DNA from 4 places in the Ruegeria sp. BHSA162 genome. Region 1 is predicted to be linked to each of the others. Evidence: riboswitches for the same ligand, from Rfam matches in the RefSeq annotation. Region 1 holds a riboswitch; each other region holds the start of a gene.

Region 1 (7,192 bases):
GAACGGCGTTCAATGCATCGCGGTGTTCCAGCCGAGCCGGGTTGGTGGCGAACCGCGCGTCGTCGGGCAGGTGGCTCAACTCCAGAAAACCGCAGAAGCGCCGGAACTGGCTGTCATTTCCCACGGCCAGAATGACGTGTCCATCGGCGGTTTCGTAGACATCGTAGGGCACGATGTTGGGGTGCCCATTCCCGCGCCGCTGTGGAACCTGGCCCGAGGTCAGATAGTTCACGCCCTCGTTGATCAGCCATGCGATCTGGCTGTCGACCAGCGCGATGTCGATCTGCTGGCCTTCGCCGGTCTGATCCCGGTGGCGCAGCGCCGCCAGAATGCCGACGGTCGCGTACATGCCGCACATCACGTCGGCGATGCCCACGCCGACTTTCATAGGGGCTCCGTCCGGTTCGCCCGTCAGCGACATGATCCCGCCATAGCCCTGCGCCATCAGGTCATAGCCCGGCTTGGCCGCGTTCGGGCCGGTCTGGCCGTAGCCCGAGATCGAACAGTAGATCAGCCCCGGAAAGTCCCGCGAGAGGGTTTCATGGTCCAGCCCGTATTTGGCCAGCCCGCCGGGTTTGAAATTCTCGATGAGGATGTCGGCGTGGGAAGCCAGCCGCCGGATCTGTGCCTGCCCCTCTGGCGTTGCGATGTCGATGGCGACGGATTTCTTGTTGCGGTTCGCGGCCATGAAATAGGCGCTCAGATCGGTCGGGTTGCCATCCGCGTCGGTGACATAGGGCGGCCCCCATTGGCGGGTGTCATCGCCCCCGGTGGCCGGGTTTTCCACCTTGATCACGCTGGCTCCCAGATCGCCCAGCAGCTGCGTGCAGGTCGGCCCGGCCAGAATGCGTGACAGATCCAGAACCTTGACGCCCTTCAGCGGCCCGTCAGATGCGGCCATCATAGCCTCCGCGGTCGATCTCGGCGGCGATTACGGTGAACGTGTCGGCGGCCATCGCGGCCTGCAGCGCCGCGCGCAGTTCGGCGCGGTTGCGCACGGTGTGGCCGTTGCCGCCGAACGCCCGGCCCATCGCGGCATAGTCATGCCGGTCGAAATCGACGCCCCGATTGCCCATCTGGCGCTGGCGCTGTTTCAGCTCGATCAGTGCCAGGCTGGCATCGACAAAAACCAGAAAGATCGGGTTTCCGCCCATTTCCGCGGCGGTCGACAACTCACCGGCGACCATCAGGAATCCGGCATCGCCGGAAAAGCTGATGACCGTGCGGTCGGGTTCGGCCAGTTTCAGGCCGATCGCCATCGGAACGGCGCACCCCATCGTACACAGCGCCGACGACTGGATCAGGCCGCGCGCCTCGGAGCATTGCCACATCTGGCTGAGAAGGATGCGGTGCGCGCCGCTGTCGGCGGTGGCCAGTGTTTCGGGGGGCAGGGTGTCGCGGGCCTCGGCGATCACGGCGGCGGGGCCCCAGTCGTCATCGGTCGGAAAGGCTGCGGCCAAGGCGGCCTTGGCCTGCGCCGGCTGGCCTTGGGGCCAGGTCGGGCGGGCGGGGTTGCCCTTGGCGATCGCCTCAAGCGTGGCGCCGGTATCGGCCACCAGGTTCAGCCCCGCCTGATGCATGTAGTGGTCATTCACCACGGCCGAGATGTCGATCACGCGTTTCTCGTCCGGGTCCCAGATCTCGCGCCAGCCGGGGCGCATTTCGATGGGGTCATAGCCCAGGCACAGGATCAGGTCGGCCTGTTCGACCAGCGGCACAAGCTGCGTGTCGGCCAAGGGCGACAGCCCCGCGCCCCCCAGGCACAGCGGGTGATCCTCGGGCACCACGCCCTTGGCCTTGTAGGTGGTGACGAACGGGATGCCGAAATGTTCCAGAAACGCCCGCACCACGCTGCGCGAGTCGTCATACAGAACGTCCAGCCCGATGATCGCCAGCGGACGCTCGGCCTCGGCCACCCAGCGGCGGGCCTTCTCCAGGCATGTGCCCTCGGGCGCGACGCGGGCGGCCCGGGTCAGCCGTCGGCGCTTGGCGACCGACACCCGTGTATCGGCGACCGAGATCGGCACGTCGATATGCACCGGCCCGGGGCGTGGCTGCGTGGCCAGCGACACGGCCTTGTCGGCGATGATGTCGGCGCCCTTGGCCGTCAGGGTGAACGTACCCTTGGTGATCGAGCGATAGACCTGCGCATGATCCATGACCTGATGGGTGTAGGTCAGCGCCTCGTCGGCATCGACGCAGCCGGTCAGCACGATCATCGGCACCCGGTCCTGCAGCGCGTTGGCCACGACATTGATGCCGTTCATGGCCCCAGGACCCAGAGTCGCCACCAGAACCGCCGGCGCGCCGTCGCGGTGGTGCACCGCCTCGGCCATGAAACCGGCCGAGTTTTCGTGCTTGGTCAGGTGAAAGGTGATCCCGGCCTGTTCCAGCGCATCGACCAGGGTCAACACCTCGCCCCCGGGCATGCCGAATGCGTGGCGGCACCCGGCCTCGTACAGCCGTTGCGCCAGAAGGTCCGCAGCGCGGGGGGACAGGTCCTGCATCGAACAAGCTCCGTAAGTTCCGTTGCGCAGCAGATTGCGGAGGTTCCGGGCCGGTGCAAGCCGCATCACGTCAGTGTGACTATTTGACAGCCATCTGGGCGATGGCGGCGAATTTGGCGTCCAACTCTGCGGCAATCGCGGGCAAGGCGTCGGAGCCACCGTTGTAGGGGGCAAAGACCAAAGTGGGCGTTTTGTAGGACAGCGTCGCGGTCCCGTCCTCGTTTTCCGTGACGTACAGGCGGATCGGCGCCTCGATCATCGCGGGCACCGATTGTTCCAGAACCCGCACCGCATAGTCGTTGTTGAAGACGCCGATCACCCGGTTGCCCGGAATGGTGATGCCGCGCGCGGCGGCGGCCTTGGTGGGCCCGGCCTGCGTTACCACGATCAGACCGTTTGCCTTGACCGCTGCGATCGTGTCGGCCACCAGCGCGTCATGGGTCTTGGTCGTCGGGTGGACGGCCCAACCCGGCCGCGGTTCGATATCGGCAGCAAGCGCGGGCAGCGCCAGCAGGCCGAGGAAAAACATAAGACGTTTCATCACGGGCTCTCCAGGTCGTGGTTGGCCCAAGTCTTCCCGAATTCCCGGGTGCGTACAGTCACAATATCGTGGGCGGCGGGCTTGCGCCGGGGGTGCGAAACCCGCACAAGCGACAGTGTGAAACGGAAAAGGCAGGCGAGTGGCATGCGTGTTTTGATCTGCAGCAGCTGCGCGGGCGAGCGCGACTTGCCGGCCGAGCGTCAGGCCGTATCGGACGCCCTGCGCGCTGCGGGCGTGGACGGGCAGGTCGAGATCGCCGAGCACGCCTGTTTCAGCGGTTGCAATGAGCCGACCGTGGTGGCGATGCAGGGGGAAAGCCTGGCGTCCTACGTGTTTTCGGGGATCAATCCGGTTGCCGATGCCGATGACATTGCGGCGACCTGCCGGACCATTCTGAACAGCCCGAATGGCTGGATCGAAGACGCCCGGCCGTGCGGGCGGCTTCGCTTGTGTCTGCGGGCGCGGATCCCCGCGTTTCAGTCCACCTGAACCGTGACCGAGGCGCTGACCGGCACCCCATCCACTGCCAGCGGGCTGTGGCTGTTGGCGTTCAGCGAGACCTCGATGGTAGTGTCGCCCTTGGGCAGGTCCGAAATGTGCATCCAGTTGCCATAAAGCCGGGCCAGCTTGACGCCGTTTACATAGACATGCGCATGGCCTTCGCCGGGCTTGTTGTCCAGCGAGGCGTTCTCCGGCGAGAAGCGGAAGTTTTTTGGCATCACATGCAGGTTCCAACCCGCCATCGGGTCGGGGGAGACGGCGATCTCCAGCCCCGGCGCGTCAGGTCCGGCGGGAAGGTTGATGGCGGCGCTGTGGTCATGGGCCATGGCCTCGGCGTGATGGCCGCCATGTTGGGCGGGGTCGGAATGGTCGTGGCCATCGAAGGTGACGCCGTTGGCCGCGGCCAGCACGAACCCGGCACCCCCACCAAAGACCAGACCGATCGCAAAAAGAGCAAGCGAGCGTGTCATCATGTTTCCTTGAAAAGCAAATGACCCGCCGGTTGGGCGCCGGCGGGTCGTGGGATTTCGGGGCTCAGGCCGCGGCTTCGACGCGCTTGCCCTCGCTTTGCCAGAAATACCCGGCAAACGAACCCAGCAGCACCCAGGCCACAAGGCCGACGCCAAAGGCGCGTGCTGCGAACAGGGCCCCGATCTCGGTCGGAACCGGCCCGGTGAACACGTCGGGTTCCGGCGCGCCGATCAGGTGCGGGGCCATCAACAGCACGGCCGCAACCAGATAGCTGACGATGTTGCCACCAAAGGCGATCAGCCACATGGCCACACCAGCAGCCGCGACGGTTGCCCACCACCAGATCTGCCGCGCGAACACGTCGGCTGCGGCAACACCCGGAACCTCGGGGGCCAGGGTGAAGCCCGGCGCCAGGTGAAAGGCGATGAAACCGGCCAGGCCCCACAGCACGCCCGTGCGCCCGTCAACAGGGTGGCCTTGCGCATCGGCCAGCGACATCAGGGCGACCAGAACCAGCGCATAGCCGGTATAGGTCAGCATGGTGAACACCACGCTCAGCCCGTCGCGGGTCAGGTCCGAGAACATGCCCGGCAGTTCGGGATGGGCCGAGACGGCTTCGGCTCCGAAATGCACCAGCTCTCCGGATTCATAGAGTTCAGCATGCAGCAACACGGGCTGCACGAATACCAACTGCAGCAGGGCGACGATCAACCCGGCTGCAGCACCAGCGAACAACGCGCTGGTCAGAATGCGACTGAACATTGGTTTAGTGGCAGGGGAAGCCGGTTGCGTGGCGCACGTCATGCGCGGCGTCATGCAGCGCCGATGCCTGAACGTGACCAGCCAAGGTGATGATCCCCAGGCCTAGGGCTGCCGCGAACACTGCCGAAAGAATGCCAGCGCGTGCCGTTGATGCGGTTTGCGTTTGTGTCGTCATTTTCTGTCCTCCTGTGCCGCCGCACCCGACGGCCGGTGTTTCATTGTTCGCCTGGCAGGTCTCCTGGCTTGCGGGTCAGCGCCTCTGTTCGCCTTCCCCCCGAACGGATCGGGAGTGGCTGGTTGAACAGGGCTCACCGCTTACAGTCGCGGGGGCGGCTTCGGATTTGACCTGCGCGCAGGCCGCACCAAATTCCCTCTTAGCATCCGGATGTCTCCGGCAGGACCAGACCCGTCCATTTAGACGTGAATGCCGCTGTGGCGCAATCGCCATTTGCGACCTTTCGCGTCAATTCCCGCGCTTTTTCAGAACATAGATATCCATGATCCACCCGTGCCAGGCGCGGGCCTCGGTGCGGGTGCGCAGGATCTCATCGGCCACATCGGCCAGCGGACCTTTGATCAGGATCTGCTCGGGCATACCCACGTAAGCCCCCCACCAGATGTCAAAATCGGCCATGTCCAGCATCTGGAACGAACATTCGCCATCCAGCATCACCGCAACCGTATCGGCGTCGCTGGGCCAGCCCTCGTCGCGGATGCGCCGGCCGGTGGTGACCAGATAAGGCGCGCCGATCTCGTTGATTGGCATGGCATGGGCCGCCGTCAGCGCCTGCAGCGCCGTGATGCCGGGGATCAGCCTGGTGTTCGGCTGCGGGTCCAGTCGCGCCGCGATTCGCAGCGAGCTGTCATAGAGCGACGGGTCGCCCCAGATCAGCAGGGCGACGGTGCGCGCCTCGGGGTGTTCGTCCATCGCCTCCTGCCAGCGCAGGGCGATTGCGTCGTGCCATTCATCCACGCCGCGCAGGTAGCCATCCTGCGACCGGCGCGCGGGGATGTCGAAGTAGGCGATTTGGGGTGGTGTGTCGGTGACCTTGCGGATGATTTCCTCGCGCACACCGGCCAGATCGGCCTTGTTGGCGCCCTTGCGCGGGATCAGGATCAGATCGGCCGCGCGGATCGCCTGAGCGCCCTGCATGGTCACGTGGTCCGGGTTGCCGGTGCCGATCCCGATCAAGACCAGATCAATCATCGTCGAACTCCGCCAGCGGACCATAAAGGATCAGCGCTGGCGCGGTGCCGATCTCGGAACCCAGGCGCTCGGCCAAGGCACCGACGGTGGACCGGTGCAGCGACTGCTCAGGCGTCGAGACCGACTCGGCCATCAGCGCGGGGGTATCCAGCGGCAGCCCATGCGCGTGCAGCGCGCCGGCTAGCAGTGGAAAGGTGCGCTTGCCCATGAACACCACCGTCGTCGCACCCGGGTCGGCCAGCGCGGGCAGGTTCAAGTCCTCGGGAAGCTTCCCGCTGACATCGTGGCCGGTGACGAACTGCACGCGCCGCGCGGTCAGCCGCCGGGTCAGGGGGATGCCTGCCGCGGCAGCCGCGGCAATGGCTGAGGGGATGCCCGGAATGATCTCGTAGGCGACCCCGGCAGCGCGCAGGGCCACCAGTTCCTCCTCTAGCCGTCCGAACAGGCCGCCATCGCCCGATTTCAGCCGCACGATCCGCTGGCCGGTCTGGGCGTACTCGACCAGCAGGCGGCTGACATGGTCCTGCTTGGGCGAGGGCCGCCCGGCGCGCTTGCCCACGCCCACAAGGTCGGCCTCCTTGCGCGCATGGCTCAGGATCGGCCCGCTGCTGAGATCGTCGAACAGTACCGCATCGGCCTTTTGCAGCCGGTCCACGGCCTTGAGGGTCAACAATTCCGGGTCGCCGGGACCGGACCCGATGAAGGAAACGAAACCGCTCATGCGCTGGCCTCTGCGATCAGATGGAAGAACGTACCGGTGACATGTCCGCGGCGCGATCCGGTCTGCGGACCTTCGGCGCCTTCGGCGTCAAAAACCCGTGCCAAGGGCACGTCGGGCTGCTCGACGATCGAGGAATAGTGGAACTCGTGCCCCCGCAGCGCGGTCCCGGCCGAGAACCCGGGCATGTCGGCCAGCAACTCGGCCCGGCGATAGCCCAGGTTGAACTTGCGCTTCTCGTACGAGGTGACCAGACCCAGCAGCCCGGCCATCCGGTGGCGGGTGCCATCCTTGTCGATCAGCCCTTCGCCCAGGGCCATGTAGCCGCCGCATTCGCCATGCACGGGCCGCGTTTCGGCATGATTGCGCAGGCCGGTCAGGAACCGGTCTGCCGCAGCCAGGGTTCCGGCGTGCAGTTCGGGGTACCCGCCGGGCAACCAGACCAGATCGGCATCCGGGGCCGGCGCCTCGTCCGCCAGCGGAGA
Region 2 (7,192 bases), on a different contig from region 1:
CCAGATAGTTGGTCAGCACCTTCAGAACCGAGGCCGTGCCCAGATCGCCGGTATGCAGAATGCGCCGGCCCATCGTCGTCAGGAACGGCAGAATGCGCTCGAACGTGGCCCGGTCGCAGCCCGCGAAGATCGAGATATTGCCCGTCGCCGCCCGGTGGCACCCGCCCGAAACCGGGCAGTCCACCGCCGCCCCGCCGCGTTCGATCACCATGGCCCCTAGGCGTTTGACCTCGGCCTCGTCGGTGGTGGACATCTCCATCCAGATCTTGCCGCGGGTGACCTCGGGCAGCATCTGCTGCATCACCGCGTCCGAGGCAGCGGGCGACGGCAGGCAGGTGATGACCGCATCGCAATCGCGCATCATCTGGGCCGGGCTTTCACCGGCTTTTGCTCCCTTGGCGGCGAACTCCGCCACAAGATCGGGGTTCAGGTCGTGTACCGTCAGGTCGATACCGTTGCGCAGCAGCGACCCCGACAGCTTGCCCCCCACATTGCCCAAACCGATGAAACCGACCTTCATGTTCTGCCCTCCCGCAGGCGCAATTTCGTTGACACGAGTATTTCCGTTGCCCATCGACAAAAGAAACGAATAATAAGTCAATCTAAATGCAAAATATTTTGGTGCTGAATGGACCGCCTGCCCAATCCGGCCTGGCTGCGCAGCTTCGAAGCCGCCGCCCGCCATCTGAACTTCACCACCGCCGCGCAGGAACTGGGCCTGACCCAGACGGCAGTGTCGCTGCATATCCGCTCGCTCGAGGCGGACCTCGGGCAGCCGCTTTTTGCCCGCAACGCCCGACACCTGTCGCTGACCGAGCTGGGCCAGTCCTATGCGCTGACCGTGCGCCGGGCGCTGTCGGATATTGCGCTGTCCACCAACAGCTTGTTCGGCCCCGCCTCGCGGCAGGCGCTGACCATCCGGGCGGCGATATCGACGATGACCTACTGGATCGCGGCCGAGCTGCCCGCGTTCAGCGCCCAGCACCCCGAGATCCCGGTGCGGCTGGTGTCACATATCTGGAACGACTCGGCCGCGCCTGCGGATGTGGACGTGGAAATCCGGCTGGGCTATGGCGACTGGCCCGGAGTTGCGGCCGAACAGCTGTGCTCGGAACGGCTGGTGCCCGTCTGCCGGGCGCAGGACCCGGCGCCAGACCTGCAAAACGGCCCGTTGATTCACATTCTGGGGTATGAGGACAACTGGGCGCGGTACTTCGAGGCCACGGGCACCGACCTGCCCGACCGCCCCGCGCGTAATTCGGCGGATACGACCGTCACGGCGCTGCAACTGGTGATGGCCGGCGCTGGCTATGCCACCGTTCTGGAGCGGTTCGCGCGCAACGCCATCGCCCAGGGCGCGCCGATCCGGGTTGCGGGGCCGGCGATTCCCTTTGCCCAGTCGCATTATCTGATCCGCAGCGTCAGCGCGGCGCCTCCGTCCATCCCTGCCCAGTTGTTCCTGGCCTGGCTGCGCGACCGGCTGGCCGGCGATGCCGCGGATTGATCCCGGCAAGTCGCTTTTTCGATCCGACGCGAGGCACTTGGCCCCGCGCGCTTGACAACCCCCCTGCCCGTGCCGCATGTCGCTTGCGTTGGTGTCTGTGCAAGCAGATGAAAAGGGAATGCGTCAGCGGTTTTCCGTCAAACGCAGCCGCCCCCGCGACCGTGACCGGAGAGGGTGCCCAAATGCCACTGGCTGCTGGCCGGGAAGGCGGGACATCCGACAGAGCGCCGCTCTGACATCCGCAAGCCGGGAGACCTGCCAACGCCCGAAGACAAACCGGACGGGGTGTTCCGGTGTCGGGCCCATGTCCGCAACGTGGCCCGCGCATACCCCGTCCCCCGACAACCGAGTGAGGGGGGATGAGAGACGTGACCGAGACCACACCAGTTGAACTGCTGGTCTGCACCACCTGCCGACGCGGGCTGCCCATCGAGGATGACGCCCAACGCCCCGGCACGCTGCTGCACAAGGCGCTGGCCGCTGCCGACCTGCCCGAGGGCATCACCCTGAAGCCGGTCGAATGCCTGTCGAACTGCGATCAGGGCTGTTCGATCGTTCTGCGCGGCGGGCCGTCGCGCTGGACCTTCGTCTATGAAAACCTGAACGAATCCGACCATGTCGAGATCATCGTCGAAGGCGCCACCAAATATCTGGCCGCCGATGATGGCCTTGTGAAATGGCGCGACCGCCCTGAACATTTCCGCAAGAACTGCGCCGCCCGCATTCCCCCGATTGGAGCATGAGCATGAGCACCCTCGAAAAACTTCCCGTCACCGTCATCACCGGCTTTCTCGGCTCGGGCAAGACCACGCTGATCCGCCATCTGATGCAAAACCCGCAGGGCAAGCGGCTGGCCGTGGTGGTCAACGAATTCGGCGACGTGGGCGTCGATGGCGAAATCCTGAAAAGCTGCGCGATCCCCGACTGCCCGGCGGAAAACATCATGGAACTGGCCAATGGCTGCATCTGCTGCACCGTGGCCGATGACTTCATCCCCACGATCGAGGCGCTGATGGCGCTCGACCCGCGCCCCGATCACATCCTGATCGAAACCAGCGGTCTGGCCCTGCCGAAACCGCTGCTCAAGGCGTTCGACTGGCCCGACATCCGTTCCAAGATCACCGTGGACGGCGTGATCGCTCTGGCCGATGCCGAGGCCGTGGCCGCAGGCCGCTTCGCCCCGAATGTCGCGGCGGTGGATGCCCAGCGCATGGCCGATGACTCGATCGACCACGAAACGCCCCTGTCCGAGGTGTTCGAGGATCAGATCTCGTGCGCCGACATCATCCTGCTGACCAAGCCTGACCTGGCCGGCCCCGAAGGCGTGGCCAAGGCGCGCGAGATCATCGCCGCCGAGGCGCCCCGCCCCCTGCCCGTGGTCGAAGTGGCCGAGGGTGCGGTGGACGTGCGCGTGGTGCTGGGGCTGGAGGCCGCAGCCGAAGACGACATGGACGCCCGCCCCTCGCATCACGATGGCCATGACGAACACGAACATGACGATTTCGAAAGCATTGTGGTCGAGCTGCCAGAACAGACCGACCCGGCGCAGCTGGTCGCCAATATCGAGCGTCTGGCGAACGAGCTGAACATCCTGCGGGTCAAGGGCTATGCCGCCGTTCAGGGCAAGCCGATGCGCCTGCTGGTCCAGGCGGTCGGCGCGCGGGTGCGGCACCAGTATGACCGCCCTTGGAAACCGGAGGAAGAGCGCCGCTCGCGCCTTGTGGTCATTGCCGAGCATGACGACATCGACGCAGATGCGATCCGCGGCATCCTTTCGGGCGTCACCGAGGCCGCCGAGTAAGCACCGATGCACGTCGTCTTCCGCGAAAGCCACGGGCTCGAAGAAACCGAGACCCCGACCGATCTGGGCCAGAGCTCGGCGGATCTGGTGGTGCTGTCCTTTTCGGACAGCGACCTGGGTGCTTTCGCGGTCGGCTGGCATCGCGGCGGCGGGCCCGAGGCGCGGATGCCCTCGTTGCGGCTGGCCAACCTGACGGCGCTGAAGCACCCGTTGTCGGTCGACACCTATGTTGAGCAGACGCTGGAGGGCGCCAAGGGCATCCTGATCCGGCTGATCGGCGGCGTGCCCTATTGGTCCTACGGGTTGCAGCAGGTGCTGGCGCTGGCGCAGGCCAAGGGCATCGCGCTGGCGGTGCTGCCCGCCGACGGGCGCGAGGATACGCGGCTGGACGACTATTCCACCCTGCCGGTCTCGACCCTGCGGCGGCTGGCGCATCTGTGCGACACCGGCGGCGAGGTGGCCGCGCAGGCGGCGCTGGCGCAGATGGCGCTGGCGGCGGGGCTCTATGCCGGGCCGGTGATGGGGGCCAAGACTCTGCCCGACTGCGGCGCGTGGTGCCCGGATCGCGGCGTGATTGCGCCCGAGGACGCATTCGCGGGCGAAGGCCGGCGCATCATCGTGACGTTCTACCGCGCCTACCTGACCGCGGCCGATACCGCGCCGGTCGCGGCCCTGATCCGAGAAATCCGCGCGCGGGGTCATCAGGCGGTAGGGCTGTTCGCGCCCTCGCTCAAGGCGCCTGCGGCGGCGGAATGGCTGGCCGAGATTATCCCCGAGATGACGCCCTCGGCGATCATCAATGCCACCTCGTTTTCGGGCAAGGGCGCGTCGGGCACATCGCCCTTGGACGTGGCGGGCGTGCCGGTATTTCAGGTCGCGCTGGCCACTTCGCGCCGCAATGCCTGGGCCGAGGCCGAACGCGGCATGTCGCCCGCCGATCTGGCCATGCATGTGGTCCTGCCCGAGGTAGACGGGCGTATCACAGCCGGTGTCGCCTCGTTCAAGGAGCCGGGCAAGCGCGACCCGCAACTGGAATATTCCCGTTTCGCCCACCGGCCCGAGCCCGACCGGATCACCGCCATCGTCGACCGGGCGATGGCCTGGGTGGACCTGGCCGAGAAGCCAAAGGCGCAACAGATCCCCGCGCTGGTCTTGTCCACCTATCCGGGCAAAGACTGGCAGATGGCCCATGCGGTGGGGCTGGACGCGCTGGCCTCGGCCGAGGCGATCCTGTCCGACCTGCAGGGCGCCGGCTATGACACCGCCCCCGCCGAACCGATTGCCGATACCCTGCTGGACGCCCGGATTTCCTGGCCGGTCTCGGCCTACCGCGCGGCGCTGGCGCAACTGCCCGAGGCGTTGCGCGCCGATCTGGAAACCGTCTGGGGCGCACCCGAGGACGACCCGGCCTGCGCCGATGGGGCCTTCCACTTCACCGCGCTTCGGCGCGGCAAGGCGCTGGTGGCGTTACAGCCCGAACGCGGCACTCCGGAACTGCGCGACGACGAATACCACGACCTGTCGCGCACGCCCCGGCACGGCTACGTAGCCTTCTACCTGTGGCTGCGGCACGGGTTGGGCGCCGATGCGCTGATCCATATCGGCGCCCACGGAACGCTGGAATGGCTGCCGGGCAAATCGGTGGCGCTCTCGGCGGAATGCTGGCCCGAGGCGCTGATCGGCGATCTGCCGGTGATCTATCCGTTCATCGTGAACGACCCGGGCGAGGCCGCGCAGGCCAAGCGCCGGATCGGGGCGGTGACGCTGGGCCACATTCCTCCGCCGATGAAGCAAAGCAGCACGCCCGACCGCATGGTGCGGCTGGAATCGCTGCTGGACGAGTTCTCGAACGCCGACGGGCTGGACCCCAAACGGCGCGACCGGTTGCAGGCCGATATCCGTGATGAGGCGCAGGCCATCGGGCTCGAGGCCGATCTGGGGCTGGATCAAGCCACCAGCACCGCCGAGGCGATCACCCGCATCGACCGTTTCGTCTGCGACATCAAGGAAAGCCAGTTCGGCGACGGGCTGCATGTCTTCGGCCGCGCGCCGCAGGTTGCGGGCAATTTCGACGCCGCTGCCTCGGCCCAGGCCGAACGCCAGGCCCTGCTGGATGCTCTGGCCGGCAAACGGATCGAGGCCGGGCCGTCCGGCTCGCCCTATCGTGGGCGCACCGACGTGCTGCCCACAGGGCGCAACCTGTTCACCACCGATCCGCGCTCCGTTCCCACTCGCGCGGCCTATGCGCAGGGCGTGAAACTGGCCGAAGAACTGGTGCGCCGCCACCTGCAGGAGGAGGGCGACTACCCCAAGGGCCTGATCGTCGATCTGTGGGGCTCGGCCACGATGCGGACGGCGGGCGAGGAATTCGCCATGGCGTTGCACCTGATGGGCGTCAAACCGGTCTGGGACCCGGGGTCGGAGCGGGTGAGCGGGATCGAAGTTCTGCCGATCACTGACTTGGAGCGCCCGCGGCTGGACGTGACCCTGCGCGTCTCGGGCCTGTTCCGCGACGTGTTCCCGACACTGTCGGCCCTGTTCGGACAGGCGGTCCGGGCGCTGTCGGAGCGCGATGAGGCACCCGACTGGAACCCCTATGCGGGCCACGCTCCCGCCGCCCGCGTCTATGGTCCAGCGCCGGGCAGCTATGGGCTGAACATGACCCACCTGTCCGAGACCTATACCGACGAGGCCCGCGCGCAGGCCGGTCAGGCCTGGCTGGACGCCAGCGCCTTCGCCTTCGAGGGCGAGCACATTGCCCACGACCCCGACGGGATCACCCAGCGCGTGGCGCAGGCCGACAGTTTCGTGCACCTGCAGGACCTGACCGAGACCGACCTGCTGCTGGCCAATGACTATGCTACGCACGAGGCCGGCTTTGCCGCCGCCAAGAAGCTGACCGGCGGCCAGGCGCATCTGTACCACCTGGACAATACCCGCCCAGAAACACCCCGCGCCCGCACCCTGCCCGAGGAAATCAGCCGCGTGGTCCACGCCCGCGCCGCCAATCCCGACTGGATCGCCGGTATGCAGCGCCACGGATTCCGCGGCGCGGCCGAGATCGCCGCGACGCTGGATCACATGGCGTCTTTCGCACATCTGTCGGGCAGCGTCGCCCCGCACCTGTTCGACCTCTATCACGATGCCACCCTCGGCAACCCCGAGGTGGACGCGTTCTTGCAGCAGGCCAACCCGCAGGCTCATCAGGCCATGCAGGACCGGTTCCGCGCGCTGTTCGAGGCCGGGCTGTGGAACACCCGCCGCAACTCGATCCGCGCGGATCTGGAGGGGTTGGGATGAGCGCCCCGGTCGTTCAGGGCTGGTGCCCCGGCGCGCATCGCCCGATGATGTCCGGCGACGGGCTGGTGGTGCGGGTGCGCCCGCGTCTGGCCCGGCTAAGCGCCGTGCAGACTCTGGGGCTGTGCGATCTGGCGCTGCGGTTCGGTAACGGCACCATCGACCTGACCAACCGCGCCAACCTGCAACTGCGCGGCGTGGCCGAAGACAATCACCAGCCACTGCTGGCCGAGTTGTCGGCGCTGAACCTGCTGGATGCAGAGCCCGGGCTTGAGACCCGGCGCAACATCCTTGTGTCGCCGCTGTACCAACCGGGCGACCTGACCGCGCGCCTGACGCAGGCATTGATCGACCGGCTCGGTGATCTGCCCGCCCTGCCCGCCAAGTTCGGCTTTGCGGTGGATACCGGCGAGGCGCGGCAGCTGGCCGGGGACTCGGCCGATATCCGATTGGAGCGAGGACCTGCGGGCCTGATCCTGCGCGCCGACGGGGCCGAGACCGGCCGCTTGGTGACCGAGGACGCGGCGATCGACTGCGTGATCGATCTGGCCAGGTGGTTCTCCGAGCGCTTCACTTCTGACATCCGCCGC
Region 3 (7,192 bases), on a different contig from region 1:
TTGTCCAGCGCATCGTAGCCCAGGCGCACCACGGACAGGTCCTGATACACCGTCTGGATCAGACAGCCGTTGCCCAGATTGGGGTCCATCATGATGTTCCAGCCTTCGACGAACCCCTTGTCGACCAGTTGCTGTGACCACGCGGAAGTGGCGGTGAAGGCGGCGAAGGTCAGGGCGAGAAGGCGTTTCATGGCGGGTTCCGATATCAAATGGGTCAGGCTAGGGCATAGTACACGGTGCGGGGTCGACGGAAAGATCATTCTAGGCCTCGGCAGCAGTGCATGATGATCTATGTGCATGGAACAACACGGCTTTGCCTTGTGGGGCGGGCGCTTGAAACAAGGACGTCGCAAAATACGTCTTGCCCAACAAACCAAGGAGCAAGCCATGCCTCAACATCCAAGAACATTCTCTCACATCGGGTTGTCCGTCCCGAACGTGGACGAAGCCGTGAAATTCTATTCCGAGGTTTTGGGGTTTTACGTGATCATGCCGCCAACCGATGTGGTCGAGGATGACACGGACATCGGCGTGATGTGCACGGACGTGTTTGGCCCGAATTGGAAAAAACTGCGTATCGCGCATCTGGCGACCGCCGATCGTATCGGGATCGAGCTTTTTGAATTTGATGGGAACTACGCGCCGGAAAACAACATCGACTTTCGCAGGAACGGGACGTTCCATTTCTGCGTCCAGGATCCTGATGTCGAAGGCTTGGTGGAAAAAATCGTGGCGGCCGGCGGGAAACAACGCATGCCTATCCGATACTACTACCCCGGCGAGAAACCCTACCGCATGGTCTATGTCGAGGATCCGTTCGGGATAGTCTTCGAGATCTACAGCCATTCCTATGAATTGACCTACTCGTCGGGTGCCTACACCTGACCGATGGGTAAAGTGGTACCTTGCAATCGGGGAGGGGCGAGAGCGTGCTGCTTGCAGGCAGCACGCGGCAGCTACAGTTCTTTCCGCGCCCGCAGCGCTGCGGTGATGGTCCCGTCATCCAGATAGTCCAACTCGCCCCCGATCGGCACGCCCTGCGCCAGCGAGGTCAGGCGGACCTGTCCTTCCAACTGATCTGCGATGTAATGGGCCGTGGTCTGCCCGTCGACGGTCGCGTTCAGGGCCAGGATTACTTCCGTGATGTTTTCGGCGGTGACGCGGTCGCGCAGGCGGGGGATGCGCAGGTCTTCCGGGCCGACGCCGTCCAGCGCCGAGAGCGTTCCGCCCAGCACATGGTAGCGGCCTTTGAACACGCCCGCGCGTTCCATCGCCCACAGGTCGGCCACGTCTTCGACCACGCACAGCTCACCGGTGGCGCGGTCTTCGGAATTGCAGATGTCGCAGATGTCGGTGGTGCCCACGTTGCCGCAGTTCAGGCATTCGCGTGCGGTGGCGGCGACCTGCTGCATGGCGTCCGACAACGGCGTCAGCAGCAGGGCGCGTTTGCGGATCAGGTGCAGCACCGCCCGCCGGGCCGAGCGCGGTCCCAGCCCCGGCAGCTTGGCCATCAGATCGATCAGGGCGTCGATGTCACTGTTCGAACTCATGGCCTGTCCTGCGTGGCTTTGGCGGCGGGGGTTTGAGGGGCGAAGATCAGAACGGCAGCTTGATGTCCGCCGGCAGGCCCATGCTTTCGGTCAGCTTGGCCATTTCTTCCTGCGACCGCTCGGCGGCTTTGGTCTGCGCGTCCTTGATTGCGGCCAGGATCAGGTCCTCGACCACTTCCTTGTCGTCGCTGTTGAAAATCGAGGGGTCGATGTCCAGACCTTTCAGTTCGCCCTTGGCCGAGGCCGTGGCCTTGACCAGGCCCGCGCCGGATTCGCCGACGACCATGATGGTGTTCAGCTCTTCCTGCATCTGCGCCATCTTGGTCTGCAGTTCCTGCGCGGATTTCATCATCTTGGCCATGTCGCCCAGACCGCCGAGTCCTTTGAGCATCTGTATGTCTCCTGTCATTCGATTTGCGGCCTAAATACGGGCCGTCTGCGTCCTTCACAAGGGCAGCGCGCCTTCTGCGCGGATGATCAGTCTTCCTCGAACGGGTCCCATTCGTCTTCGACCTCGGGCAGGGCTTCGGTTTCGACCTTGGCCGCACGGTCCTCGGGTGTTTCAATCCGGGTGATGCGGGCCATGGGGAACTGTGTCAGAACCGCCTGAACCAAAGGGTGTTCTTCGGCCTTGGCCTTCAGCGCCAGCTCGGCCGCGTCGCGCAGTTCGGCGATGGTGGGCGCGTCCCCGTCCGAGACGATCGAGACCGCCCAGCGATTGCCGGTCCAGCGCTGCAGCGCGGACCCGAGCCGCGCGGCCAGGTCGGTGGGCGCCTTTTCGGTGGGCGTGAACTCGATCCGGCCCGGCTGGTACGAGACGAGGCGGACGCCGTTCTCGACCTCGACCAGCAGCTTCACGTCACGGTTGGAGCGGATCAGCTCGACCACATGCTCAAACGTTGGATAACGCGCCAGCGCGGTCTGCACGTCTTGGGCCAACGCCGCCGTGGGCGCGCCGCCCACACCGCGCGGGGTGGGCGCATGGGCCGAGGCCGTCGCGGTCACGGGCGGGGCGGTGTTGCCGGCAACCGGAACGCCGCCCCCCGGCCCGCCGACGGGCGGCGGAGGGCTGTCCTGAAGGCGTTTGATCAACTCTTCAGGGCTGGGCAGATCGGCCACATGGGTCAGGCGGATCACCGCCATTTCCGCAGCCATCATGGCGTTGGGGGCGGCCGAGACTTCCTCTAGTGCCTTCAGCAGCATCTGCCACATCCGGGTCAGCGCCCGCATCGGCAGCGCCTCGGCCATCTGCTGGCCGCGGGTGCGTTCATCGGGCGAGACGGTGGGATCTTCGGCTGCGTCGGGGGTGATCTTCACCACCGAGACCCAATGCGTGATTTCGGCCAGATCGCGCAACACCGCCAGCGGGTCGGCGCCCTCGGCATATTGCGCGCCCAGTTCGGTCAGGGCCCCGGCCGCATCGCCGCGCAGGATCATGTCCATCAGGTCCAGCACGCGGCCCCGGTCGGCCAGTCCCAGCATCGCGCGCACCTGGTCGGCGGTGGTTTCGCCGGCACCATGGCTGATTGCCTGATCCAGCAGCGAGGTCGCATCCCGGGCCGAGCCTTCGGCGGCGCGGGTGATCAGTGCCAGCGCGTCATCCGAGATTTCCGCGCCCTCGGCGGTGGCGATCTTGCGCAGCAGGCCGATCATCACTTCGGGCTCGATCCGGCGCAGGTCGAACCGTTGGCAGCGCGACAGCACGGTGACCGGAACCTTGCGGATCTCGGTCGTGGCGAAGATGAATTTCACATGCTCGGGCGGTTCCTCCAGCGTTTTCAACAGCGCGTTGAAGGCGCTGGTCGACAGCATGTGGACTTCGTCGATGATGTAGATCTTGTACCGCGCGCTGGCGGCGCGATAGCGCACGCTGTCGATGATCTCTCGGATGTCGTTCACGCCGGTGCGGCTGGCGGCGTCCATTTCCAGCACGTCCACATGGCGACCTTCCATGATGGCCACGCAATGCTCGCACTGGCCGCAGGGTTCGGTCGTTGGGCCGCCATTGCCGTCGGGTCCGATGCAGTTCATGCCCTTGGCGATGATCCGGGCCGTGGTCGTCTTGCCGGTGCCGCGGATGCCGGTCATGATGAAGGCCTGCGCGATCCGGTCCGCCTCGAACGCGTTTTTCAGCGTGCGCACCATGGCATCCTGACCGACCAGGTCGGCAAAGGTTTCCGGGCGGTATTTTCGGGCGAGAACCTGATAGGCGGGGCTGGACTGTGTGGTCATGTCTGCTCTGACGGATTCGTACTGACGATGCAGGGTAGAGTTCCAGGTGCCCCGCGTCCACAGCACCGGTGCAGGTTTTTCGCTTTGGCGAGCGCGCGGTGTGAGGCATACTGCGCGGATCAATTTCAATCAGCCAGTTTCGGGGGGAACGTCTGATGACAAATCTTGTGGTTCATGCATTGCAGGTGGGCGGCGGTACGCTGGCCCTTACCTCGGTTCCCGGCGGTGGCGGCGACTATGAGGGAGATCTGGACCTGATTTCAGCCTGGGCGCCGGGGCTGGTGATTTCGATGACAACCCTTGCCGAACTGGTTTCTGTGGGTGCGGGCGAATTGGGCTGTGACATTCATCGGCGCGCCTGTCGGTGGGCGCATCTTCCGGTCGCCGACTTCTCGGCGCCGTCGACCGAGATATCCGGCCGATGGCCCGAAGTCAGCGCCGCCGCCCGCCATGCGCTGTCGGGCGGCGGGCGGGTACTGGTCCACTGCCGGGGCGGTTGTGGGCGGTCTGGCATGGTTGTTCTGCGCTTGATGATCGAGAGCGGCGAGCAGCCGGAACAGGCCCTGAAACGCCTGCGGGCCGTACGCCCCTGCGCGGTTGAGACTGATGCTCAGATGGACTGGGCCGTCGCCCCAGCGCGCGAGGCACTGGCGACCTGACATTCAGGCGGTTGCGCGGAACTCGCGCTCGGCCCTGACCACGGGCATGATCGCCGTGGCCTGCAGCATCGCACAGGGTCGATCACTGATGACCTGCGCAGGCAGGGCGTCGCTCTGGTCGTCAAACAGCATGTCGGCGTAGGTATCAAGGCAGTCGGACGGGGTGTCGGCGGCCGCTCCGCAATACACGCGGATCCGTTCGGGACGTGCATCGAACCGCGCCGTGCAGCCATGTTCGCAATGGGCCAGTTCGCTACTGCCTTCCACTTGGAAGTCGGGGGATGTAGCCGCCTGCGCCGTCGCCATTGCCTGCGCGATGGCCCGTGCCATGCGCGCCAATGCCGGGCAGGTCTTTCCGGTGCGCTGGCAGATGGTTGCCGCGAATTCATGGGTATCGGTCTTCCAAATCATGTTGCGCCCTCCGCGCGCTGGGCGAGGTGGATTTGGACAGACGCCGGTTTCAAGGCCAGACCCTGCCCGGACACCCCGTCCGAGTTTCGGTTTCACGTTTGATGGCAGGTCTCCTGACTTGCGGGTCTTTGCTTTGCCGACCTTCCCAACCTTGCGGTCAGTGGTATTTAGGCATCGCTCTCCGCCTACAGTTGCGGGGGCAGTCGCGGCCTTGGTCCGCTCCGGAGTTCCGGGTTGGACCGCACCGTGTTCCCTTTTCATCCCGGACCGAAACGGCACGGGAACCATCCCCTCATCGCTAGCGGTGTATCCGGGATCGAGTCAAGACGGTTTCAGCCCGGTTGCCGGAGTGAGTCCCAAGGGAACAGATCAGGCAGTCTGCGCAGCACATTCGAATCCCTGCGGGCACGGGCCAATTGCCAGCCGCCTTGCATCACGATGAACAGGGTGTCCGCAGCATTTTCAGGGTCGGAAACTCCGAACCGCGCGGCGTGGTTTCGAACTTCGATGATCCAGCTTTCATACAGACGGTCTGCATGTTCCCGAAACGCGCGGTTGTCGGGGCTTTCGAACAGGGTGGCGGCGATCGGGCAGGTCTCCCATTGGGCCGAGGTGTCGAACAGCTTCGCGATCTTGTGGCACAGGGTGGTGACCCCGTCGCGAAAATCCGCGGCGTCGTCGAATGCCGCAGCGATCATGCTCAACATCCCGTCCGAGGCCCAACTGGCCGCCGCCAGGGCCAGATCCGGCTTGCCCTTTGGAAAATGGTGATAAAGCGAACCCTTGGGGGCTTGCGCTTCGGCCAGCAATTCCGCCAGACCGACACCGTTATAGCCCGAGCGCTGGAACAGTCGGGCGGCAGTCACGATCAGGCGATCTTTGGTGTTTGGTGGACGTTGGGTCATGCAGGCCAAATATTGACAGGCCTAGACCAATTGGTCCAGACACAAAGTATTAGACCGATCGGTCCAGAGTGTTTGGAGGCAAAGATGTTGGATTCGCAGCACGCGGTTGACGTGGAAGACTTTAAGTTTCCGTCGGGCCAGACCCAGCTGGCGGCGCGGCTTTACACTCCGGCGGTCGAGCCGCAAACCGTTGTTGTGCTGAACGGCGCAACAGGAGTGCCACGTGACTACTATCAGCACTTTGCTCGCTGGCTGGCCGCCGAGCGCGGTATGGCTTGCCTGACATATGATTACCGGGATTTCGAGCATTCGCTGACCGGGCGGCTGAAAGACTCGAAGGCCACGATGGCGGACTGGGCGCTGATCGACATGCCCGCAGCGCGTGCCGAGATGCACCGTCGATACCCGCAGGCAAAACTGTGGGTGATCGGGCATTCGGTCGGTGGAATGCTGGGTCCGCTGCAACCGGAAATCGAACAGATCGACCGGATGATCTGTGTGTGCGCAGGTTTGGTGACGGTGGCCGATCACCCGTGGCCCTACAAGGGCTTGGCGACTCTGTTCTGGTATGGCCACGTGCCACCTCTGGTGCGTCTTCTGGGGTACCTGCCTGGGAAACTTCTGGGATTCGGAGCCGATTTGCCGGCGGGCGTCTATTGGCAATGGCGCAAGTGGTGTACATCGCCCACCAGCTATCTGCCCGAATTGGGAGACACGCTTCCCCAAGCGGATTGGAGCCGGGCGAACGCCACGGCGGATATCATTGCGTTCGAGGATGACCAGACAGTGCCACCGCCCGCCGTCTGGCGGCTGGCTGAACTCTATGGTCCGACCGCCCGTCGGCACTTGTTGGAGCCCAAGGATTTCGGACTGTCCGAAATCGGTCATATCGGCGCCTTCGCCCGGCGCAGCAGTGCCGTTTGGCCGCGATTGATCGCCTGACCCGCCCGCAAGCGCGGTTTTCAGGAACAACGACGAAATGCAGAGGTTGGATTGACCGGGCCGAATACGCGGCGCGGCGTCAAGTGAGAGGTTGGACATCGACCCAAGCGGGGCTCGTTGTGGCTGCTTCCTTCCGGACCTGACCAGGTTGGCGAGGCGCTTGCCCGCGCCAACCTCTCGACCGCCGATATAGGCATCACGCACCCGCTTGGCAACCCGTCACAAAGACAGGCGTACCCTAAGAAACCCGCGCGCGTCCTGCCCGTCGGTGGTGGCTGCAAAGTGGTCGAGCTCGTGCAGGTAGTTTGCAGCGCGTGGCCCGGTCTTCAGAATCACGGACCGGCCCGCCTGCGGAACAAAGGAAAAGCTTTGGGCGGTGTTTTCCACCGGATCCGGACCCAATCGTCCCGCCAGGTAGTCGCGCAAGATTCCCTGGAGGCTCAGCGGCGGCACCGGGATCAGGCGGGCCGGGTCTGGGACGGGAAAGTTGCCG
Region 4 (7,192 bases), on a different contig from region 1:
CACCTGGTCGAGCTCATGCGGAATTCGAACGAGGTGTTGGCAGCTATGCTCTCGTTGGCCGGGCGAGGTGAGTTGAAGATCGGGGCGGGACTTCACGAAACCCGCGAAACCCTTCTTCAGATGTTCAAGGTCTTGGACGGCCTTCTCGGCACGTCCGAGGCAGGGGCTGCTGAAAACGAGTAGGCGACGTTTCGCGCCAGGTTCGCGGCACTCCTGAGTAGAGTGACGTTCAGTTCGAAGTCGCTTCGCTCGATCAAAGCCTAGAAAATTCAGAAAGTTAGAAAATCGCCCGGAGTTCGCCGGGTGTTCTCGCGTGCCGCCATTTTAGTAGAGACTGGTTCGCATTGGTCTCCCAGCACCGCCATTACCCATTAATACGGCTAAGATAGTGAAGGGCTTGCTTGCAAGTTCTACTCCTTTGCCGCGCGCCTTCGCCGGTGCTCCGCCAGCTTCAAGCACCGTTTGGCTGATGATCCGCCAACGGGCCTCAACACTCAGCGTTTCAACAACAGAATAAAGAAGATCCCTCCCAAAAGACCCGTGACGACGCCAACTGGGATGTCCTCCGGGGCCATTGCAGTTCTGGCGACTACATCCGCCCAGAGCAGGAACAAAGCCCCAAGAATTGCTGACAGAGGGACGACGCGTCGATAGTCTCCGCCAACAAGGAACCGCACGATATGCGGAACCATCAGACCGACGAAGCCGATCATGCCCGAGAAGGCCACCATGACTCCGGTGATCAGCGCGCCAGCTGCAAAGACACCAAGCCGAAACCGCGCCACCGCAATACCCAACGAGCTTGCAGTCTCATCCCCGATGGTCATCGCGTTCAGCCTGGCGGCCTGAAGCCACAACCAGGTGCCGCATGGCAGCAGGATCGCCAGCGGGTAGATCAGGTATGACCATTGAGCCAACCCCAACCCGCCCAACATCCAGAACACGACCGTATGGGCCGCCTTGGGATCGCCGAGGAAAATCAGAATGTTGGCGCCAGCCATGATGACGAAAGACACCGCCACACCGGTCAGGACCAGGCGGTCCGCGCTTGTGGCGCCGGCCCAGCGGGCAACGCTCAGGACCGTCAGCGTGGCCGCCAGGGCACCCAGAAACGCCATGACCGGCACGGTCAGAAGCCCCAGAAACAAGCCGGTATGCAACAAGGCAAGAATGGCTCCAAACGCGCCGCCGGCCGAAATGCCCAGCAGGTGCGGATCGGCCAGCGGGTTTCTTGTGACCGCCTGGAGGGTGGCCCCGACTATCGCCAGTCCGGCCCCGACCATGACGGCAAGCAAGGCGCGCGGAAAACGGATTTCCCAGATAATCGCGGCGCGGCCCTTTGACCATGTCGGCTCGTCCGAGGATAGGCCGGCTTCGTGCAGCAACACTCCCCAGACGGTCTTGGTGGGCAGGTGACGGTATCCACCGACAGCAAAGGCGCGCTCATGAGGCGCAATCCGCATTTTCCGAAGACGCAGCCATCGCGGCTGGAATGCGGGCCAGCGTCGCGTGGCGAAGCCCGGCCGGGCGGTCGACCGAGCTGCACCATCCATCGCGCAACTGCTGGTACAGCCGGGCGAATTCCACCAATGCCCCGGTCTCTTCAGACGTCAGGCCGCCAAACAGGTAAGATGCCTTGCCCGGCGCGTGATAGGCGACGGTACAGGGTCGGGTGCACCCGGCCATGCAGGCCGCACCGGAAACGTCAAAACCTGCCAAACCGTCGTCTTCGGCCAGCGCGGCGCGCAATCGTCCGATCAGGTCAGGCCCGGGGCGTACGGCTGCGCTCTTGGGTCGGCAAGATAGGCAAACCGTGATGTGATGTGTTGATTGTCGGTTCATTTCGCCCTCCGCGAAATCGCGGGGCGGAAAGGGAACCAGTCATGTCAGCGGCGCAAGCCGAAAATGCCATCTTGGCCTCCTTCCGGGACACCCCGCCCGGGTTGAGTTGCGTTTGATGATGGCAGGTCTCCTGACTCGCGGTGTATGGCTTGCCCCGCCTTCCCAGACCTATCGGCCCAGTGGCATCCGGGGGTCGCACACCGCCTACAGTTGCGGGGGCAGTCACGGAATTGGCGTCAGAACGGCGCCGCACCGTATTCCCTTTTACCCGACCGCCGAAACGATCGGGAACCATCAGCGCAAATCTCATCCATGAGTCGGGTTGCACTGTCAACGACGTTCTGGGCGGGTGCGTAATGGAGGTATCCAGGCGACCCTTCGGCACCACCTGAGCGACAGACCGGGCCGCGAATCACGTCGTTTTGACCAACTGGATTAAGATAGCTCGGAAGGTCCCGAAACACGGCGGCGCAAGCGGGCCGACTGCCAAGCCTCCGTGAGCGGCCTCGCCTTTTCTCTTTGAATGCAGAAGCCTATCGTTGGCAAGCGTACAAAATTTACGCGCGGAGAAATCATTGATTTATCCTGTGATTGATTCAAACATACGAATTCGACACAACTTTAGCTTTACCTCCGTTGTTGTCGCTGTCGCCCGTTTCGTCGGGCCCTTCCGACTGCTGGAGTGAGTGCTGGCGGTCGGAAGGCATTTCACGAAATTCAGCGTTGGGAGGACGCGGTGCCCGGACTTAACTTACGAACCCTTCCTCGAAACTTCGCACCGGTTTTTGCCCATGACGTCATTGCGTCAGCACGCTTTGTTCACGGTCCCGGGGATCGGCAGAATATCTGTCTGCCAGCTATGTCATTGGCGGCAAAACCGGGGACCGCATAGACGTGAGCACGCAAAAAGGACCACCTATTCCACAAGCATCAGCGAACCCAAGAGGAGAAGAAAATGATTAACAAAGTTATGATGATTTCAGGCGCGACGTGTTTCGTACTGCTAGCGGCGTGTGACGACACCAGCACGTCAAGCGCACCTGCCGAACTGACCCCCGCCCAACAGGCGTGTCTGCGAGACGTGGCCAAAACAACAAACAATTCGCAAGTGGTCGTGCTCTCATCCGCGTTCAGCGAGGCTGGAACACAAGTTACCGTTGGGGTTGGAGAGGATCGGGCTCCGTGGAATTGTATTGCCTACAGTGATGGCGCGACAGCTGGTATCGAGTTCCTCGGCGACGAAGGCGCGTTGTGACCGGTTTGATGCGTAGCCGAAATCGGCTGCGCAGCACTGGCTTGATACGCTGAGGTCCGGCTTGGTCTGCAGAATAACCATCATCGCGTTCGCGACCCTTTACCTGTTGGCGTTGTTTGCGTTTGTGACGGGCACTTTTGGCTGGTTTGGACAGGAACGAGACCCATTGTCCGGCGTATTCCTTTTGCCGCTGGGTCTGCCTTGGGTCCTTGCGGTGGACCTTTTCTCAGAGTCGGCCAAACCGTGGCTCGCGGCGATTGCACCGGTGCTCAACCTGTTGGCACTGGTTTTGATATGCAGATGGGCACGTGGTTTGCGCCAGGAATGAAGGCGGAACTCTTTCCCGCAAAATGGGAGGAAAACATGGGAAAAGTGATCTTGGGGCTTGTGATCGGGCTCATCCTCGGCGTGGTTGGAGCGATGACCTTGGGCGGCGGGGCCGCGATGGGTGTCGGCGTTGCGACGGGCTTGTCCGCCGGTGTGTGCACCACATTGAAGGGAGCTCAGGCCGAGAACCTGATCACCGCCGAGCAAGCAGATCAGATCCTCAATCGCGTGAACTCCGAGATGGCATCATTGCAAGGAATTGAAACGACGGACGAGAACGTCGGCAGCGCACAGGCATGCGATGAATTTCTGGCAAAGTTGCGGGAAGCGAAGTGAGGTTTCTGCTCACCGGAAACATAACATTTACGATAGACCGACAGAGGACCTGCTTATGAAACGCAGTTTTTGGAATCTTTTCACACCCGCACTTGCGATCAGCGGAACGGCCGCCCTGGCCATGTCAGACGCCGACGACGCGTGTATCGACCATCTGCGACAGGTCGGTGGACCGGACGGTCAATCCGGTACGATCGAAAGCTCACAGTTCTCGGAAGCCGGCACGCTCGTCATCCTGCGTGACGCCGGCGGAACACTTTGGCGCTGCATTGCGTACAAGGACGGAAGCATTGGCGAGATGTCGGTTGTCGAGGCGATGGATGATGGTGGCGGAGCCATGGACGGCGCTTCCGGGTCTACAGGTAGCCAGCGCGTCACATTCGATGCCGGATCCACCGGCGCCGAGCTCGTCGGCCAACTCGCGCCAGGGGAATCGCAGCAATACGTTCTTGGCGCGAAGAACGAACAGTTCCTTTACGTCCGCGTTGCTCCCCGAAATGGATCCTTGGACTACGTCATTCGCAACCCCGATGGTTCTGAATTGCTGGGATTGATGTCTGCGGACAAGGAGTATCGCGGACAGCTGTGGCAATCCGGCGATCATGTTGTCGAGGTCATCAACCGCGGCAGCTCTGCCGTCGACTACAACGTCATTTTTGGAATTGAGTAGGTGATCGACCTGAAACCCTGAACCGCATTTCCAAAACAACCGGGGAAAAGCAGATGAAGTCCAAGACCCTAGTGGCGATCGGCGCGGTCAGTGTCTCTGTGCTTGCAGGATGCGGCGAAAGTGGCGGATCAGTGGAAGCAAGTGCACCGATTGTGGGCAGTTCCAGCGATCTGTCGTCATTTGAAGGCGCAAGAGCGGGTCAGGCTGAAATGGGCATTCAAAGTCTCGGGTTTGAACTCATCCGAAGCGAAGGGCTGACCTCGTACTGGTTCAACAAGGAGACCGGTGCTTGTGCTCGGATCACGACATCTGAGGGAAGATACTCGGACGTAGCGATGCTGCCGTCAGGTGACTGCTGACACACATTCATCTATCCCAAATCTGCAAAAAAGGAGCTTCAACTTGCATTTCGATCTGGCACATGCGGCAGTTATCGTTGTCGCCTTGATCATCACCAACCTGGCGTTGAAATCGGCCGGCGTGATCAACGAAGAAAACAAACACCAATGGAACTGGAAAGCTTTTCTGGCCTACTTCGTGGTCATATTTATCATCAATCTGGTGTGGCCGATCTAAGGCTTCAGGGCGGCAAGCCAACCGCCGATCTGACCTGGTTACCGTGAACGCGCCTCTCGGCGGGACTGCCGGCAGGAAAAGCGTGAGCATCGCTGGCTGAAAACAGAAAGGAATACGCATGCGGTTTTTGACGTCCCTCATATTCATCGGTGTTCTGGCAACCGCGGCGAATTCTGACGTCACCAGTCGAAACGGTGGCCCAAGCAACAGCCAGATGCTTTCTAAGGGCAGCGACGGAGGCGTCGATGGCATCGCTTTCTTTCGCCCAGTCCTAAGCGGGGTTTTGTATCGCTCTGGCTTCAGGGGCGGCGACAAGGGTCGGACGGGCTTGAGCAACGCTCAGCGCGAAACACTGTGCGATGAAGGGTTTTCAGCCGGGTTTTACGCGGATTTCGGCAAGAACACTGAATACGGCCGAACCAGTTGTGGAAACGGATCCTTTGACTATCAGAACGCCAGATCGTCCCGCCCCGGCAGTGTCATGGCCGCCATACACCAGGTGATTGAGGACCCTGGAAAGGGTCCTGTCCTGGTGCACTGCATGTGGGGCGTTCATTCCTCAGGCGCCTTGTCGGCAATGGCGCTTGTTCAGTTTTGCGGCTGGACGGAAGACAGGGCCAAGAAATATTGGAATGATGCCCGAAACGGGGCCCCATGTTCGGGCGGGTGTGACCAGTGGATTGACTCGAAATTCTCAAACTTCAGTGTCGACCCCAGTTTGAAGATCTCCGCCGAACAACAGGCCGCGATTTGCCCCAAATGACATCCGGAGGACTATCCAAATGAGATTCAATCTTCTGGGGTCTCTGGCTCTCATTGCACCCACAGCCTTGTGGGCGAGCGACGATGTTCGCGGAGAAGCCACGACATTTGATAGTCCCAATGGTGTTACGGAACGCTGCATTCGGATCGAAAAAGTCCCAACGGGCGAGTACAAGAACAGCGATCTTGAGGAAGAAACGGCCTATTGCGAGATCGATTTCTATGCGCCCGAAATCGCCATTTGCCCAAAAACTTGGAGCACCAGCCCGGGAATGGCCGTCTACGATATTTCGGAAGGACCCTACGTGGGGAACCGCTCTGAGTTCGAGAGAAACGCTTGCAAGGAGGGCAAGTCGGCAAAAGAACTGGCCAATGGCAGAGTGGCCAAATTCAAATCCACCATGAACCAGAAGGGTACAAGCGGAACATTTTCCACCTCGTCACTGCTCTACTATCATTTCTCAAGGTATTTCGACGCGACGGTGAAAGTTCCGGTGGCGGTCTGGCGCAGCATGGACGCTAAGGCGCATCTTACCGAGGTTGCAGAGCCCGGCCTTGCGATTTCCGGCGGATCTCATGGCGGGCGCATGAACCATGAAGGCTGGCGGGTTTTCGTGGCTGCGGATGCCGACCCGAACTCGTACCAACCGACGGATGATCTGTTCACCGCGGATCGAACGCAGATATACGGTGTCCTGCTTGATAGCCCCGGTCATCGCTACGGCTCGGAAATCAACGGCACCCGCAAGTCCGGTTGGGGCAAAGGCCAAAATCGCGATTTTCAGGAAACACCCGCTTTCCTGGCCTTGCGGTCGTCAAAACGCTTGCCCGAGGCCATTGCAGAGGGTGTCAGGGAAGGCCGAAAGGATCGGCAGATCAACAAGGACCTTGGGCCCGATGTCAGCGACCGGCAGATGGCATTCTGGATGCAGGAGCTTACCGAGATTGTTCTGCTCGACTTCATCTTCAGCCAGCAGGACCGTGTGGGAAATATTGATTTCACGCCCTACTGGTATTGGGTCGAAGACGGAAAACTGAAGAACCAGAAAACGAAGCACCATCAGCCGAATGATGGAGACGTTCCCGCCGATGCAATATTGATCCGTCGCAGCAATCTGAACGACAACGATGCCGGTGGGCGGGTCGAATATGCCAACTTCGCGAAATCCACTCAGATGCTGGAGAAAATGCGGCATTTCTCTCCAAACACATACCGGCGGCTGGTTGCGTTGAACAGTGACCTTCAAACGCAAGGCCCGGTTTACGGCTGGTTGTCACAAAGCTTTGGGTTGTCGGACCGTCAGATTGCGCAGGTCGTCAAAAACACTGCGCTGGCAACATCCATCCTCAAGAGCAATTGTGCCAAAGGCGATCTGGTGTTTGACTTGGACCCTGTCACATTCTTTTTGAACAAAAATACCGAG

The links. Region 1 has a riboswitch for cobalamin ahead of AC2FM5_RS08650 (CbtB domain-containing protein). Riboswitches for the same ligand answer to the same signal wherever they lie in the genome.
Region 2: another riboswitch for cobalamin. It lies ahead of AC2FM5_RS09815 (DUF1636 family protein); the one in region 1 lies ahead of AC2FM5_RS08650 (CbtB domain-containing protein).
Region 3: another riboswitch for cobalamin. It lies ahead of AC2FM5_RS04975 (hypothetical protein); the one in region 1 lies ahead of AC2FM5_RS08650 (CbtB domain-containing protein).
Region 4: another riboswitch for cobalamin. It lies ahead of AC2FM5_RS13500 (DUF1636 family protein); the one in region 1 lies ahead of AC2FM5_RS08650 (CbtB domain-containing protein).

Annotation. Positions count from the first base shown of each region.
Region 1 is NZ_JBXWSK010000021.1:35,000-42,191, forward strand. It holds gene AC2FM5_RS08620 (CaiB/BaiF CoA transferase family protein) at 1-901, opposite strand, end outside; gene AC2FM5_RS08625 (thiamine pyrophosphate-binding protein) at 888-2,507, opposite strand; gene AC2FM5_RS08630 (DUF302 domain-containing protein) at 2,587-3,048, opposite strand; gene AC2FM5_RS08635 (DUF1636 family protein) at 3,193-3,537, shown strand; gene AC2FM5_RS08640 (hypothetical protein) at 3,525-4,019, opposite strand; gene AC2FM5_RS08645 (CbtA family protein) at 4,084-4,782, opposite strand; gene AC2FM5_RS08650 (CbtB domain-containing protein) at 4,787-4,957, opposite strand; cobalamin riboswitch at 4,994-5,202, opposite strand; gene cobF (precorrin-6A synthase (deacetylating)) at 5,246-5,989, opposite strand; gene cobA (uroporphyrinogen-III C-methyltransferase) at 5,982-6,710, opposite strand; gene AC2FM5_RS08665 (cobyrinic acid a,c-diamide synthase CobB) at 6,707-7,192, opposite strand, start outside.
Region 2 is NZ_JBXWSK010000026.1:34,387-41,578, forward strand. It holds gene AC2FM5_RS09805 (NAD(P)-dependent oxidoreductase) at 1-520, opposite strand, end outside; gene AC2FM5_RS09810 (LysR family transcriptional regulator) at 629-1,504, shown strand; cobalamin riboswitch at 1,577-1,781, shown strand; gene AC2FM5_RS09815 (DUF1636 family protein) at 1,864-2,247, shown strand; gene cobW (cobalamin biosynthesis protein CobW) at 2,250-3,305, shown strand; gene cobN (cobaltochelatase subunit CobN) at 3,312-6,605, shown strand; gene cobG (precorrin-3B synthase) at 6,602-7,192, shown strand, end outside.
Region 3 is NZ_JBXWSK010000009.1:19,159-26,350, forward strand. It holds gene AC2FM5_RS04945 (hypothetical protein) at 1-191, opposite strand, end outside; gene AC2FM5_RS04950 (lactoylglutathione lyase family protein) at 388-885, shown strand; gene recR (recombination mediator RecR) at 957-1,550, opposite strand; gene AC2FM5_RS04960 (YbaB/EbfC family nucleoid-associated protein) at 1,597-1,941, opposite strand; gene AC2FM5_RS04965 (DNA polymerase III subunit gamma/tau) at 2,028-3,782, opposite strand; gene AC2FM5_RS04970 (protein-tyrosine phosphatase family protein) at 3,938-4,441, shown strand; gene AC2FM5_RS04975 (hypothetical protein) at 4,445-4,852, opposite strand; cobalamin riboswitch at 4,939-5,156, opposite strand; gene AC2FM5_RS04980 (TetR/AcrR family transcriptional regulator) at 5,185-5,757, opposite strand; gene AC2FM5_RS04985 (alpha/beta hydrolase family protein) at 5,842-6,699, shown strand; RNA gene ffs (signal recognition particle sRNA small type) at 6,781-6,879, opposite strand; gene AC2FM5_RS04995 (5'-nucleotidase C-terminal domain-containing protein) at 6,919-7,192, opposite strand, start outside.
Region 4 is NZ_JBXWSK010000049.1:3,218-10,409, reverse strand. It holds gene AC2FM5_RS13510 (XRE family transcriptional regulator) at 1-183, shown strand, start outside; gene AC2FM5_RS13505 (FecCD family ABC transporter permease) at 495-1,463, opposite strand; gene AC2FM5_RS13500 (DUF1636 family protein) at 1,444-1,842, opposite strand; cobalamin riboswitch at 1,946-2,153, opposite strand; gene AC2FM5_RS13495 (hypothetical protein) at 2,798-3,097, shown strand; gene AC2FM5_RS13490 (hypothetical protein) at 3,422-3,760, shown strand; gene AC2FM5_RS13485 (hypothetical protein) at 3,816-4,430, shown strand; gene AC2FM5_RS13480 (hypothetical protein) at 4,484-4,789, shown strand; gene AC2FM5_RS13475 (hypothetical protein) at 4,833-5,006, shown strand; gene AC2FM5_RS13470 (hypothetical protein) at 5,789-7,192, shown strand, end outside.